One region of the Mesorhizobium sp. B2-4-14 genome, then DNA from elsewhere that is predicted to be linked to it. Evidence: predicted binding sites of a transcription regulator. Region 1 holds the regulator's gene; the other holds the start of a gene.
The links. Region 1 encodes PhoB, which activates phosphate uptake and scavenging genes when phosphate is short. Its sites were predicted from a motif close to TGTCATNNANCTGTCAT; they were not measured.
Positions count from the first base shown of each region.

Region 2: the regulator PhoB is predicted to act here: its motif matches at 3,211-3,227, upstream of phnF (phosphonate metabolism transcriptional regulator PhnF).

Region 1 is NZ_VFVA01000039.1:5,063-12,684, reverse strand. Features, by position in the region: gene xylF (D-xylose ABC transporter substrate-binding protein) at 169-1,209, opposite strand; gene FJ938_RS25045 (ROK family protein) at 1,478-2,722, shown strand; gene phoB (phosphate regulon transcriptional regulator PhoB) at 2,735-3,424, opposite strand; gene phoU (phosphate signaling complex protein PhoU) at 3,540-4,247, opposite strand; gene pstB (phosphate ABC transporter ATP-binding protein PstB) at 4,273-5,076, opposite strand; gene pstA (phosphate ABC transporter permease PstA) at 5,073-5,924, opposite strand; gene pstC (phosphate ABC transporter permease subunit PstC) at 5,928-6,917, opposite strand; gene pstS (phosphate ABC transporter substrate-binding protein PstS) at 6,982-7,622, opposite strand, start outside.
Region 2 is NZ_VFVA01000017.1:56,636-64,257, reverse strand. Features, by position in the region: gene FJ938_RS16635 (sugar ABC transporter ATP-binding protein) at 1-100, shown strand, start outside; gene FJ938_RS16630 (ABC transporter permease) at 97-1,065, shown strand; gene FJ938_RS16625 (zinc-binding alcohol dehydrogenase family protein) at 1,141-2,157, shown strand; gene phnF (phosphonate metabolism transcriptional regulator PhnF) at 2,434-3,186, opposite strand; gene phnG (phosphonate C-P lyase system protein PhnG) at 3,307-3,768, shown strand; gene phnH (phosphonate C-P lyase system protein PhnH) at 3,768-4,379, shown strand; gene FJ938_RS16600 (carbon-phosphorus lyase complex subunit PhnI) at 4,381-5,493, shown strand; gene fosX (FosX/FosE/FosI family fosfomycin resistance hydrolase) at 5,490-5,909, shown strand; gene FJ938_RS16590 (alpha-D-ribose 1-methylphosphonate 5-phosphate C-P-lyase PhnJ) at 5,906-6,823, shown strand; gene phnK (phosphonate C-P lyase system protein PhnK) at 6,820-7,596, shown strand.

The sequences.
Region 1 (7,622 bases):
CACAAATCTTTTTGAGAAAACGCCGCGGCTTTGAGGCAATTCCAGGAAAGTGCGTGGCGGTTTCCGTCCGGAATTGCGGGAAACAATGGGCTGGAACGGTTCAGCGATTCAAGAAACACTGAACCGTTCCAGGGCCGCGGCGTCTATATCTGAGAGAAACAGGCCAGCTTAGTTGCAGGCCGCGACGGTGCCGGCGGCGACGCCCGCGCAGACTTCGTCCTTCTTGATCCAGCCGGCATCGATGACGACGTTGAGATTGTCCTTGGTGATGGCGACCGGGGTCAGGAACAGCGACTTGACGGTGTTGCCGCCAGGCGTCGTGAAGTCCTTCACGCCGGCAATGTCGGTCATCTTCTTGCCGTCCGCCAGTTGCGAGGCGATCTCGGCGGCGTTCCTGCCGAGCTCGCGCGCGTCCTTCCACACCGACACGGTCTGGGTGCCGAGCGCGATGCGGTTCAGCGCGGCATGGTCGCCGTCCTGGCCCGACACCGGCACGGTGCCAGCAAGGCCTTGCGCCGTGAGTGCCGCGACGACGCCGCCGGCGGTGCCGTCATTGGCGGCGACCACGGCGTCGACCTTGTTGTCGTTGGCGGTCAGGAACTGCTCCATGTTCTTCTGGGCGTTGGCGGGCAGCCAGCCGTCCGTATAGGCCTCGCCGACATTCTTGATCTTGCCGCTATCGATGGCCGGCTTGAACACTTCCATCGAGCCCGAGAACAGGAAGTCGGCATTCGGATCGGCACCCGAGCCCTTGATGAAGACATAGTTGCCTTCCGGCTTGACCTTGAACACCGCGCGGGCCTGCATGCGGCCGACTTCCTTGTTGTCGAAGGTCAGGTAGAAGACGTCCTTGTTCTCGATCAGGCGGTCATAGCCGACGACCGGAATGCCTTCATCCAGCGCCTTCTGGACGGCCGGGCCGATGGCCGAGGCATCCTGCGCCAGGATGATCAGCGAATTGGCGCCCTGCGAGATCAGGCTCTCGACATCGGTGAGCTGCTTGCCCGGATTGGACTGTGCGTCGGCGGAGATGTACTTGTCGCCTGCGGCCTCGATCGCCTTCTTCATGGCGGCCTCGTCGGTCTTCCAGCGCTCTTCCTGGAAGTTGGACCAAGAAACGCCGATGACCTTGCCCTTCGCCTGCGCGACCGACGCGAGCGTCAGTGACATGGCGACACCCGCCAGGATGGCGACTGCGAATCTCTTCATGATATCCTCCCTGCGCCGCGTATGGCGCGACCAAACTGACCCGAAGGCCGGCACAAAGGCTCTATTTTTTCGAGCCTCAAAAAAAATAGTGATGCATCGCCGGAAGGCTGTCAACAATGATTCTGATGGATTTTGAGGCCCGAGAACTTTTTTCGAGCCCCGCAATAAATAAATGACATCGCCGGCCGCTTCTGCCAGTATTTGATCTGTTGCCGCAGTGTTCGAGGGGCACGACGAGCTGCGGCGACCGGGAGGATATTGGAAAGGCATGTCGGTCGGAATCCGCCACGACGATCTGCGCCGGCGCAACCGCGCAATGGTGATTGCGGCCGTGCGCCGGGCCGGCCAGCCCTCGCGCACCGAAATAGCCGCGACCACCGGCCTCAGCCACTCCACCATATCGGCGATTTCCTCTGATCTGATCGGCGAAGGTATCCTGGCCGAAGGCAAGCCGAGCGAGGCCGGCGCGCTCAAACGCGGCAGGCCGCAGGTCGGGCTTGGCCTCAATCCGGAAGCCGCAACGGTGATGACCGTGGTGCTGTCGCTGAATTTCCTGTCCGTCGCCGTCATCGACTATGCCGGCCAGGTCATATCAGAGGAACAGCGCCGGCTGGATACGCTGACCATGTCGCGCGATGCACTGATCGGCGAATGCGTCGCCATCGTGCGGCGGCGCCTAGAGGATCCCGACCTCGACGTGCGCAGCGTCGCCCGCATCGCGCTGGCGATCCAGGGCATCACCGACACCGATGCCCGGGCAATGCTGTGGTCGCCCATCACGCCGCAGACCGACATCGCCTTCGCCGACATACTCGAAGCCGAGTTCGGCATCCCCGCCACCGTGGAGAATGACTGCAACATGATGGCGGTGGCGCTGCGCTGGCGCGATCCGGAGCGCTACCGCGACGACTTCATCGCCATTCTCCTTTCGCACGGTATCGGCATGGGCCTGGTGCTGAAGGGCGAGCTCTTCACCGGCACCCATTCCTCGGGCGGCGAATTCGGCCATATGATCCATCGGCCAGGCGGCGCGCTCTGCCGCTGCGGGCGGCGCGGCTGCGTCGAAGCCTATGCCGGCAATTACGCCATCTGGCGCAACGCCAGGCAGCTCAGCGAGGACACCGAGCCGGTCGCCGATGTCAGCGACGCGCAGATGCGGGCGCTGGCGGCGACGGCGCGGCAAACGGACGGGCCCGAGCGGGAGGCCTACCGCAGGGCCGGCGAGGCGCTGGGCTACGGCCTCGGCAGCCTGTTCGCGCTGATCGATCCCGCCCCCGTCGCCATGGTCGGCGTCAGCGCCGCCGCCTTCGACCTGATCGAGCCGGCATTGCGCGAGGCCATCGCCCAGACCGCCGGCGGCCAGCACTCGAAATCGATTTCCTTCGACACCGAGCCCAACGAGTTGCCGCTGATCCGCGAGGGCTGCGCCATGCGGGCGCTGACCTTCGTCGACCAGGAGATTTTCGCGCCGGGCATGCAGGCGAAAGCCGGCTCCGGGAAGAACGTGGCCTGAATAAAGTCGCGCTCAATCCTCGCGGATTGCATACCCCGCACCACGAATGGTGCGGATGACGTCGGGCATGCGGCCGTTATTGACCGCCTTGCGCAACCGGCCGACATGCACATCCACCGTGCGCTCGTCGATATAGATCGTCTCCCCCCAAACATTGTCGAGCAGCTGGCTGCGCGAAAACACCCGGCCGGGATGACGCATCATGAATTCGAGCAGGCGGAATTCGGTCGGCCCGAGCCGGATCTCGCTCTTCTTGCGGTAGACGCGATGTGATTCGCGGTCGAGCACGATGTCGCCCACCTTGAGCACGCTGGACAGCACTTCCGGCTTGGCGCGGCGCAGCAGCGCCTTGACCCTGGCCATGAATTCCGGTGTCGAGAACGGCTTGACCAGATAATCGTCGGCGCCGGTCGAAAGGCCGCGCACGCGGTCGCTTTCCTCGCCGCGCGCCGTCAGCATGATGATCGGCAGCCGCTCGGTCTCGGGCCGCATCCTTAGCCGGCGACAGAGTTCGATCCCGGACACCGCCGGCACCATCCAGTCGAGCACCAGGAGGTCGGGGACGTTCTCCTGCAGGCGAATCTCCGCCTCGTCGCCGCGCGGGACCACCTCGACCTGGTAGCCTTCCGATTCCAGATTGTAGCGGAGGAGCACGCCGAGTGGCTCCTCATCCTCCACCACCATGATGCGTGGCGCGATCATCGACTGGTCACCTCTAAGGCAATTCCAGGAAAAGTGTGAAGCGGTTTTCCGTCCGGAATTGCATGGAAACAAGAGAGAGAGCGGTTTTCCGTAAAACGGTGAACCGCTCTGACGATCAAGCCGCCGGCGCCGACATCGCCGTTTCGTCCTGCTTCGGACGATTCGCGGGCAGCTGCGTACCGGTCAGCACATAGTAGGCATTCTCGGCGATGTTGGTCACATGGTCGCCGATGCGCTCGAGATTCTTGGCGCAGAACAACAGATGCGTGCAAGCCGTGATGTTGCGCGGATCCTCCATCATGTAGGTGAGAAGTTCGCGGAACACGGAGGTGTATTTGACGTCGATACGTTCGTCATCGGCGCGCAGCTTGGCAAGGGCCTCGGCATCGTGCGCCGCATACTCCTCGATCACGCCCTGCACCTGGATCAGCACCAGCTGCGCCATGGCGTCGATGGAATGCGACAGGTCGCGCGGCGTGGTGGACAGGCCGACCGTACCGACGCGCTTGGCGATGTTCTTGGCAAGGTCGCCAATGCGTTCGAGGTCACCGGCCATGCGGATCGACCCGACGACATGCCGCAGATCGTCGGCCATCGGCTGGCGCTTGGCGATCAGCGTGATGGCGCGGTCGTCGAGTTCGCGCTGGCGCGCGTCCATGATGACGTCGTCGGAGACAACGCGCTGTGCCAGCGCGTTGTCGGAGTTCAGCAGCGCCTTGGTGGCGCCGCCGACCATCGAGCTGGCGAGATCGCCCATGTCGCTGATCAGCCTGCTGATCTGTCCGAGATCCTCGTCGAAAGAAGCGACTGTGTGTTCGGCCATGATCCTGGTCCTCGTATGCGTGAGATCAGCCGAAGCGGCCGGTGATATAGTCCTGCGTGCGCTTCTCGCGGGGCGATGTGAAGATCTTCTCCGTACGATCGAACTCGACCAGCTCGCCCAGATACATGAAAGCCGTCTGGCGCGACACGCGCGCCGCCTGCTGCATGTTGTGGGTGACGATGACGATCGTGTAGTCGGCTTGCAGCTCGTCGATCAATTCCTCGATCTTGGCGGTCGACAGCGGGTCGAGCGCCGATGCCGGCTCGTCGAGCAGGATGACCTCCGGCTTCACCGCCACGGTGCGGGCGATGCAAAGACGCTGCTGCTGGCCGCCCGAAAGGCTGAGGCCGCTGGCGTTGAGCTTGTCCTTGACCTCGGTCCACAGAGCCGCGCGCTTCAGCGCCTGCTCGACACGGCCGTCCATCTCGGCCTTGCTGATCTTCTCATAGAGCCTGACGCCGAACGCGATGTTTTCATAGATCGACATCGGAAACGGCGTCGGCTTCTGGAACACCATGCCGATCTTGGTGCGCAGCAGGTTGAGGTCCTGCGAGCGGTCGAGAATGTTCCGGCCGTCAAGCAGCACCTGACCCTCGGCGCTCTGCCTCGGGTAGAGCTCGTAGATGCGGTTGAAGACGCGCAGCAGCGTCGACTTTCCGCAGCCCGAAGGGCCGATGAAGGCGGTGACACTGCGCTCGGGCAGCGACAGGCTGATGTCCTTCAGCGCCTTCGACTGGCCGTAGTAGAAATTGAGGTTCTTGACCTCGATCTTGGCCTTTTCCACGGCAGCCTCGGCCACGTTCAACTCGGTGGACAACATCGGTTTCATCTGTCCTCTCTGCGTCCGGTAAGGCTGCGGGCGAAGATGCTCAGCCCGAGAACCGTTAGGGTGATTATAAGTGCGCCGGTCCACGCCAGCTGCTGCCATTCCTCGTAAGGGCTGAGAGCGAACTGGAAGATGGTGACAGGCAGGCTGGCCATCGGCGCGTTGAGATTGCTTGACCAGAACTGGTTGTTGAGCGCGGTGAAGAGCAGCGGCGCCGTCTCGCCGGAGATGCGGGCGATGGCCAGCAATATGCCGGTGACGATGCCGGAAAGTGCGGCGCGGTAGGCGACAGAGCGGATGACCACCCAGCGCGGTGCGCCGATCGCGGTGCCTGCCTCGCGCAAGGCGTTCGGCACCAGGTTGAGCATGTCCTCTGTGGTGCGCACCACGACCGGGATGACCAGGATGGCCAGCGCGACGGCGCCGGCGATGGCGGAGAAGTGCCCCATCGGCCGCACCAGCAACTCATAGACGAACAGGCCGATAACGATCGACGGCGCCGACAGCAGGATGTCGTTGATGAAACGCACCACCGTGGTCAGCTTCGAGAAGCGTCCGTATTCGGCCATGTAAGTACCGGCCAGCACACCGATCGGCGTGCCGACGATGACGCCGATGACGGTCATCACGATGCTGCCATAGATGGCGTTGAGCAGGCCGCCGGCATCGCCGGGCGGTGGCGTCATCTCGGTGAAGACCGCCAGCGAAACGCCGGACAGGCCCTTGTAGACCAGGGCGCCGAGGATCAGCGCCAGCCAGGCAAGGCCGATGCCGGCGGCGGCGACGCAGAGCGCCATCATCACGCCGTTCCTTCTCTTGCGCCTGTTATGGAGTGCCAGGGTCGTCGACATCGGTCAGGCTCCCGTGCGGGCATCGATGCGCATCAGCATGTAGCGTGCGATGGCAAGGATAATGAAGGTGATGACGAAGAGGATCAGGCCGAGCGCCACCAGTGAAGAGGTGTAGAGTTGGCCGTCGGCTTCGGTGAATTCATTGGCGATCGTCGCGGAGATCGTCGTCGCCGGCGCGAACAGCGAGGCGCTGATACGATGCGCGTTGCCGATGACGAAGGTCACCGCCATGGTTTCGCCGAGCGCGCGGCCGAGGCCGAGCATAACGCCGCCCATAATGCCGACACGGGTGTAGGGAATGACCACGCGCCGCGTGACTTCCCAGGTTGTGCAGCCGATGCCGTAGGCCGATTCCTTCAGCACCGCCGGCACTGTGTCGAACACGTCCTTGGTGATCGAGGTGATGAACGGCAGCACCATGATGGCCAGGATCAGCGACGACGTCAGTAGGCCGATGCCATAGGGCGGGCCGGCGAACAGGCTGGAGAGCCCGGGCACGTTGTGAAAGATGTCGATGATGAAAGGCTGTATCGTCGTCTGCAGGAACGGTGCGAACACGAACAGGCCCCAGATGCCGTAGATGATCGAAGGGATGCCGGCCAGAAGCTCGACGGCGATGCCGATCGGGCGCCGCAGCGGCCGCGGGCAAAGTTCGGTAAGAAAGACGGCGATGCCGATGCCGATGGGAACGGCGATCAGAATTGCGATGGCTGACGTGACGATGGTGCCGTAGATCGGCGACAGGGCGCCGAAATTCTCGGTGACCGGGTTCCATGCCTCGGTCGTCAGGAAGGAAAAGCCGAACTTAGACAGGGCTTCCCATGAGCCGGCAAACAACGAGATGGCGACGCCGCTGAGGATGAGCAGGACGAGGACGGCAGAAGAGCGTGTAGCCTCCCGAAACACCATGTCCGTGAAGGCGAAGCGCCGCACTGTCGCATCCCTGGACCGCATGACGCTCGATAACGGCGTAGCTTCTGAAACGGTGGTCATCTAGCCCCTCGTATTCGAAAGAAATGGGAGGACGCCAAAGGCGTCCTCCCTTCGACAAAGAGAGTTACTTGGCGGCGTAGAGCGACTTGCCGTCGCTGCCGACGATGTCCTTGCTCCACATTTCCTCGACGCTCTTGACGACCTTGTCCGGCATCGGAACGTAGTCCAGTTCACCCGCCATCTTGTCGCCCTTCGCATAGGACCAGGCAAAGAACTTGAGCGCTTCGCTGGTCGCCGCGGCGTCATCGGGCTTCTTGTACAGCAGGATCCAGGTCGCGGACGTCATCGGCCAGGACTCGGCGCCCGGCTGGTTGGCGAGAATGACGCCATAACCCGGCTGTGAGTTCCAGTCGGCATTGGCCGCCGCGGCCGAGAACGCCTTCGCGGTCGGCTCGATCTTCTTGCCGTCCTTGTTGATCATGTCGGTGTAAGTCAGCTTGTTCTGCTTGGCATATGCGTATTCGACATAGCCGATGGCGCCGCCGGTCTGCGACACGTTGTTGGCAACGCCTTCATTGCCCTTGGCGCCGATACCCACCGGCCACTCGAGCGCGCTGTTGACGCCAACCTTCGACTTCCAGTCGGCGTTCACGTCGGCGAGATAGTAGCTGAAGTTGAACGTGGTGCCCGAGCCGTCCGAACGGTGGACAACGGCAATCGCCTGGTCTGGCAGCTTGGCCTTGGGATTGAGCTTCTTGATCGCCT
Region 2 (7,622 bases), on a different contig from region 1:
CAAGCTGGTGGCGACGCATGGGTTTCGAACCGCCGATCACGAGGACATTCTCACACAGGCGCTCGCCGAGAAACAAGAAAAGCTGGGAGGAAAGATATGAGCACCGAGGCGATTCCTGCCGAAAAACCGAAGCGCAACTATAACGCCCTGTTCGGGTTGACGCTGCTGGCGCTGCTGGTGCTACTCTGGGTCATCCTGTCGCTGGCGACATCGAGCTTCGCCTCGGCCAACAACATCTCGAACCTTTTGCGTCAGGGCTCGATGATCGCCATCCTGGCTGTCGGCCAGACCTTCGTCATCATCACCGGCGGCATCGATCTGTCCGTCGGCGCCGTGGTCGGCTTCGCCACCGTCATTGCAGCAATGCTGATCAATGCCGGCGTCCCGGTTTTTCTCGCCATCCTGCTCACCCTGCTGGTCGGCGTCGCCATCGGCCTCTTCCATGGCTTTGGCATCGTCAAGATGGGCCTCCCGCCCTTCATCATCACGCTGGCGACGCTGACGTCGCTGCGCGGCATCGGCCTTCTGATGACCAATGGCAATTCGATCTCGATCAACAATGATGCCTTCCAGGAATTCTCGCGCAATTCCTTCCTCGGCATCCCCAATCTGTTCTGGATGGTTCTCCTGGTCGGCATTCCCGCCTATGTCTTCCTGCATCACAGCCGCTGGGGCCGTTATCTCTTTTCGGTCGGCTCGAATGCCGAGGCCTCGCGACTGTCGGGCGTCAATGTCCAGCGCACCATCTTCATGGCCTACACGCTGTCGGGTCTCTGCGCGGCGTTCGTCGGCGTGCTGCTCGCGTCGCGCATCGGCATCGGCAATCCGACCCAGGCCGAGGGCTGGGAACTGCAGGCGATCGCCTCGTCGGTGATCGGCGGCACCTCGCTGTTCGGCGCCGTCGGCTCGGTGCACGGCCCACTGCTCGGCGCCTTCATCTTGGCCACCATCAACAACGGCGCCAACCTGCTCAACGTCAACGCCTTCTGGCAGCGTGTCATCACCGGCGTGCTGATCATCGTCATCGTCTATTTCGACGGTCTGCGCCGCCGCGGCGGCAAGTAGCCAACGAACCGAAAATCGATCGCCGGCCCTGTATCGAGACGGGGCGGCGTTTTCGTAAACCGGCTGGACTTAAATATGAGAGCCGTCGTCTGCCGCTCACCCGGCGACCTTGTCCTGGAAAACCACCCCGCGCCCGGCTCGCCACCTCCCGGCTGGGCTCTGGTGGCGGTCAGCCATGTCGGCATCTGCGGCACCGACTATCATATCTTCGAAGGCAAGCACCCGTTCCTCACCTACCCCCGCATCATGGGCCACGAGGTATCGGGGACGATCATCGAGACCGGTGAAGGCGTCGATCTGGCCATTGGCGAACCGGTGGTCATCAACCCCTATCTTTCCTGCGGCAAGTGCATCGCCTGCCGGCATGGCAAGCCGAACTGCTGTGTGCGGATCGAAGTGCTCGGCGTCCATCGTGACGGCGCCATGTGCGATCAGATCCTGGTGCCGGCGCAAAACCTCTACCCGGCCAACGGCCTGTCGCTCGCCGACGCCGCCGCCGTGGAGTTCCTGGCCATCGGCGCGCATGCCGTGCGTCGCTCGCGCGCCGACCTCGGTGTCCGCACGCTGGTCATCGGCGCCGGCCCGATCGGGCTTGGCACCGCCATCTTCGCCCGGATCGCCGGGGTCGATGTGACGCTGCTCGACATGGCCAGCGAAAGATTGAATTTTGCCGCGAACGAACTCGGCTTCTCGATCCTTGACGGTTCGCAAGCGCCGGCATCCGATCTGGTCAGGGAGGCGACGTCAGGCGAAGGGTTCGACGTGGTCTTCGACGCCACCGGCAACACCCAGTCGGTGCAGTCAGCCTTCGCCCATGTCGCGCATGGTGGGACGCTGGTGCTGGTCAGCGTCGTCAAGGACGACATCGCCTTCTCCGACCCGGAGTTCCACAAACGGGAGATGACGCTGATCGGCAGCCGCAACGCCTTGCGCGCCGACTTCGAGCATGTCGCCGCTTCGATCCGCAGCGCCGCCGTGCCGTTGGCCAAGCTGGTTACCAACCGGACGACATTGGCCGATACGCCGTCCGATCTCGCCCGCTGGGCGCACGAGAAATCCGGCCTGATCAAGGCCGTGATCGAGGTCGGATAAGATATCTGTTCCAACACGAGATTCGGCGGACCGTTAAGTGGGGACCTTGGCAGATCGCATGCCTTGGCAACTGGCCGAAACACCTATCGCTTCGTCATCCTATGGCGGAGCAAGGAGCGAAGCGACGCGGCGCAGACCATGGGATCCATGCCGCGAACTCGAAGCGTTGCCTCAGTCCAGAACGCTGCATCCCTCGGCCGACATCGCGGCATGGATCCTTGGGTCTCCGCGACGTCGCTTCGCGACTGCTTCGCCCAAGGATGACAACGTTGGGCGCTAATTGATCACCGACAACTTCAACTCGACCCGCTCTGCCGGAAAGCGCGACTCCGAAAACTGGATCGGTTGGCCGTCGGGCGTGACGTTGACGGCGACCGTGACCAGCACGATGGCGCCGGGCTGCAGGTCGAGGTCGGCAAGGTCGGCCGCATCGGCATGGCGCGCCGACAGCACGGTCGATTGCCGGAGATAATCATCTATTCCGAAACGCGCCAGCGACGCCGTGACCGATCCTGTCTCAGCCATGGCCTTGTCGATACCGGCAAAGCGCCTGGCATCGAACCAGCCGGCGGCGCGTGACACCGGCCGGCCGTCGGCTTCACCGCGCGTCTCCAGCCTTACCACCTCCGCCCCTTTGGCCAACCCAAGACCCTCGGCGACACGCTGGCTGGCGGACTCGACCGATGAGGAGAGCAACACGATGTGCCGTTCAGACGTCTGCCCTTGCAGGCCGGTGGAAAAGCGCGTGCGCGCGCCGATCGGATAGGAGAGCCGCTTGCGCGACAGCACGAAAGTGCCGCGTCCCTGCTCGGCCCGCAAAACCCCTTCCTGGACAAGGGCCGATATGGCGCTGCGAACCGTATGGCGGTTGACACCGTAGCGTTCGGCCAGCGCCACCTCGGGCGGCAGCGCGGCATTCTCGGCGAAATCGCCGATGGCGATCGATTGCAGAATCTTGTCGGCGATCTGGCGCCATAACGAAACGCCGCTGCGTCGCTCTATGCTGTCGGCCATTTGCTGCCCGATCATCCCCTGGCCCCACCCTCTCAATCTTGTCATCCACCCGTCATGGACTCACGCTAGATAAAGAGTATAATTTGTATAGTCATCTATATCAATAGACAAATTTAACAGCAAGGAAGACAGGCGATGCGAGGACAGGAAGCCCGCGACCAGGCCGAGCGGAAGGCCGCCATGGCGACGCTGGCGCAATCGAGCGGCGACGACATCGTCCGGCTCTGGAACGAGGCCGGCCTGCCTTCGCAAGCCGAGCTGCTGCGCGGTCCCGAGACTGGCCTGGTGACGCTGCGCGGCCGCATCGGCGGCGGCGGCGCGGCTTTCAATGTCGGTGAGGCGACCGTCACCCGAGCCACTGTCCGGCTGCCGTCCGGACAGGTCGGCCATTGCTACGCGCTTGGCCGCGACAAGCAGAAAGCGAAGCTGGCGGCCATCGCCGATGCGCTGTGGCAGGACCCCGCCCACCGCACCGTGGTCGAGACCAGGCTGATCGCGCCTTTGCGGACTGCGCTCGCCACTGCCCATGAAAAGCGCCGCGCCGAGACGGCGGCAACGAAGGTGGATTTCTTCACCATGGTTCGCGGAGAAGACTGATGGACATCGCAGCCCAATCGATCGAGGGCGGATTCGCCGATCCGGTCTTCAACGCCCAGACCGTTTTCCGAGCGATCATGGACGCGATGGCGCGGCCGGGCAGCGTGCAACCCCTGCCGGTCCTGGCCCGGCCGCCGGCGCCGCTTTCGGCAACCGGCGGTGCCATCGCGCTGGCGCTCTGCGACAGCGATACGCCGCTCTGGCTCGACCCTGCCCTGCACGCCTCCGCGGCGGTCATCTCCTGGCTTGGCTTCCACACTGGCGCGCCGCTGGCCAACACGCCCGCCGACGCGCATTTCGCCTTTGTCGCAACGCCCGCCGAGATGATGGCGCTCGACGGTTTTTCGCAGGGCACACAGGATTATCCCGACCGCTCGACGACCCTGATCCTGCAGGTCAGCGACCTCGGTTCGGGCGTCCCGTTGCGGCTCGAAGGCCCCGGTATCGAGACCAGCGCCACGATCGCGCCGGCACAGATGCCGCGTCATTTCATCGAGCAGTGGAAGCAGAATACCAAGCGCTTTCCACGTGGCGTCGACATCATCCTCGCCGCCGCCGACGGCATAGCTTGCCTGCCGCGCACGACGCGCATCAAGACGATGGAGGCATAAGATGTATGTCGCGGTAAAGGGCGGCGAAGCCGCAATCGCCAATGCCCACAGCCTGCTTGCCGATCGCCGGCGCGGCGACCGTTCGGTGCCGACGCTGCGCCTCGACCAGATCGTCGAGCAGCTGGCGCTCGGCGTCGACCGGGTGATGAGCGAAGGCTCTCTCTATGACCGTGAACTCGCCGCGCTCGCCATAGTCCAGGCGCGCGGCGACATGATCGAGGCGATCTTCCTGGTGCGTGCCTATCGCACCACGCTGCCCCGCTTCGGCTACAGCAACCCGATCGACACCGGCACAATGCTGGTCGAGCGGCGCGTCTCGGCGACCTACAAGGACCTTCCCGGCGGACAGTTGCTCGGCCCGACTTTCGACTACACGCACCGCCTGCTCGATCCCGAATTGGCCGCAGGCGCCGATGTCGCCGAACCCTTGCGGCGCGAGACGGAAGCGCAGGCCATGCCACGCGTCTCCGCCATCCTCGCCCGGGAAGGGCTGATCGAACCGGATGGCGACATGCCGCAGGACCATGTCCCCGGCGATATCACCCGCGAGCCGCTGGAATTTCCGATGGCACGCGATATCCGCCTGCAGGCGCTGTCGCGCGGCGACGAGGGTTTTCTCCTGGCACTCGGCTATTCCACCCAGCGCGGCTATGCCCGCAACCATCCCTTCGTCGGCGAGATCCGCATCGGCGAGGTCGAGTTGGAGCTCGACGTTCCCGAACTGCCCTTTGCCGTGCCGCTCGGCACGGTGCGGGTCACGGAATGCCAGATGGTCAACCAGTTCAAGGGATCGGCCAAGGCGCCGCCGCAATTCACCCGCGGCTACGGCCTCGTCTTCGGCCAGAGCGAGCGCAAGGCGATGGCCATGGCGCTATGCGACCGGGCGCTACGCGCTTCCGAACTCGGCGAGGATATCGTTGCCGCCGCGCAGGACGAAGAATTCGTCATCTCGCACTCCGACAACGTCCAGGCGACCGGCTTCGTCGAGCATCTGAAGCTGCCGCACTATGTCGATTTTCAGGCCGAGCTCGACCTCGTACGCCGCATGCGCGCCGAGTATGAGGCCCGCGAAACCCCCACGAAGGCGGAAGAGAAAAGGGAGGCCGCGGAATGATCGACGGCCTGTCACACATGACCTTCATCGTGCGCGATCTCGGCCGGATGACCAGGATTCTCGAGGGCGTGTTCGATGCGCGCGAGGTCTATGCCAGCGATGCCGAACAGTTCTCGCTGTCGCGCGAAAAATTCTTCCTGATCGGCGACATCTGGATCGCCATCATGGAAGGCGAGCCGCTGCCGGAGCGCAGCTACAATCACGTCGCCTTCAAGATCGATGACGCCGATTTCGACCGCTATGCCGAGCGCGTCGGCAAGCTCGGGCTTGAGATGCGCCCGCCGCGCCCACGCGTCGAGGGTGAGGGCCGCTCGATCTATTTCTACGACGACGACAACCACATGTTCGAACTGCACACCGGGACGCTCAACCAGCGGCTGGCGCGCTATGCCAAAGGACTGGAAGTCTCAGCATGACCGACATCGCCACCTACAACTTCGCCTATCTCGACGAACAGACCAAGCGGATGATCCGCCGCGCGATCCTGAAGGGCATCGCCATCCCCGGCTACCAGGTGCCGTTCGCCTCGCGAGAAATGCCGATGCCTTACGGCTGGGGCACCGGCGGCGTCCAGGTCACCGCTTCGATCATCGGACCGGACGATGTGCTGAAGGTCATTGACCAGGGCGCCGACGACACCACCAATGCCGTCTCGATCCGCGCCTTCTTCAAGAAGGTCGCCAATGTCGCGGTGACCACCGATACGGCCAGCGCCACCATCATCCAGACCCGCCACCGCATCCCCGAACATCCGCTGACCGCGGGCCAGGTGCTGGTCTATCAGGTGCCGATCCCGGAACCGTTGCGGTTCCTCGAACCGCGCGAAACCGAGACGCGGAAAATGCATGCGCTGGAGGAATACGGCCTCATGCATGTGAAGCTCTACGAGGACATCGCAAAGCACGGCCGCATCGCCACCACCTATGCCTATCCGGTCAAGGTCGAGGGGCGCTATGTGATGGATCCCTCGCCGACGCCGAAATTCGACAACCCGAAAATGCATCGCTCGCCGGCCCTGCAGCTGTTCGGCGCCGGCCGCGAAAAGCGCATCTACGCGGTGCCGCCCTTCACCGACGTCGTCAGCCTCGACTTCGAGGACCATCCGTTCGAGATACAGACCTTCGACCAGCCCTGCGCGCTGTGCGGAGCCGAGAATGTCTATCTCGACGAGGTCATCCTCGACGACCACGGCGGCCACATGTTCGTCTGCTCCGACACCGACCATTGCGAGAAGCGGCGCGAAGACGGCCATCGCGGCCATCTTGCCCCTGAAACCCACCTCGCTTCGGGAACCCATTCTACCCCGGAAACAATGGAGCCGGCACAATGACCGACGAACCGCTGCTGCGCGTCTCGGCGCTTTCCAAATTCTATGGCTCGCGCGTCGGCTGCGACAACGTCTCCTTCGACCTGAGGCCGGGCGAGGTCCTGGCTGTCGTCGGCGAGTCCGGTTCCGGCAAGACGACGCTGCTCAACTGCCTGTCGACGCGGCTTTTGCCTTCCTCCGGCACCGCCAGCTATCGCATGCGCGACGGCCAGTTCCGCGAACTCTATCGCATGAGCGAGGCCGAGCGCCGCTTCCTGATGCGCACCGACTGGGGTTTTGTCCATCAGAACCCGGCGGACGGCCTGCGCATGACGGTGTCGGCCGGCGCCAATGTCGGCGAACGGCTGATGGCCGTCGGCGACCGGCACTACGGCAGGATCCGCGCCACGGCCGTCGACTGGTTGTCGCGCGTCGAGATCGAGGAAGACCGGATCGACGACGAACCGCGCGCCTTTTCCGGCGGCATGCGCCAGCGTCTGCAGATCGCCCGCAACCTCGTCACCGGTCCACGACTGGTGTTCATGGATGAGCCGACCGGCGGCCTCGATGTTTCCGTGCAGGCGCGCCTGCTCGACCTCTTGCGTGGCCTTGTCACCGATCTTGGCCTGGCAGCCATCGTCGTCACTCACGACCTCGCGGTGGCTCGTCTGCTGTCGCAGCGCATGATGGTGATGAAGGACGGCCGCGTCGTCGAAAGCGGCCTCACCGACCGCGTGCTCGACGACCCGCGCGCGCCCTACACCCAGCTTCTCGTCTCCTCGATTCTGCAGGTTTGATCATGCTCGCTCCGGCTTACCCCCCT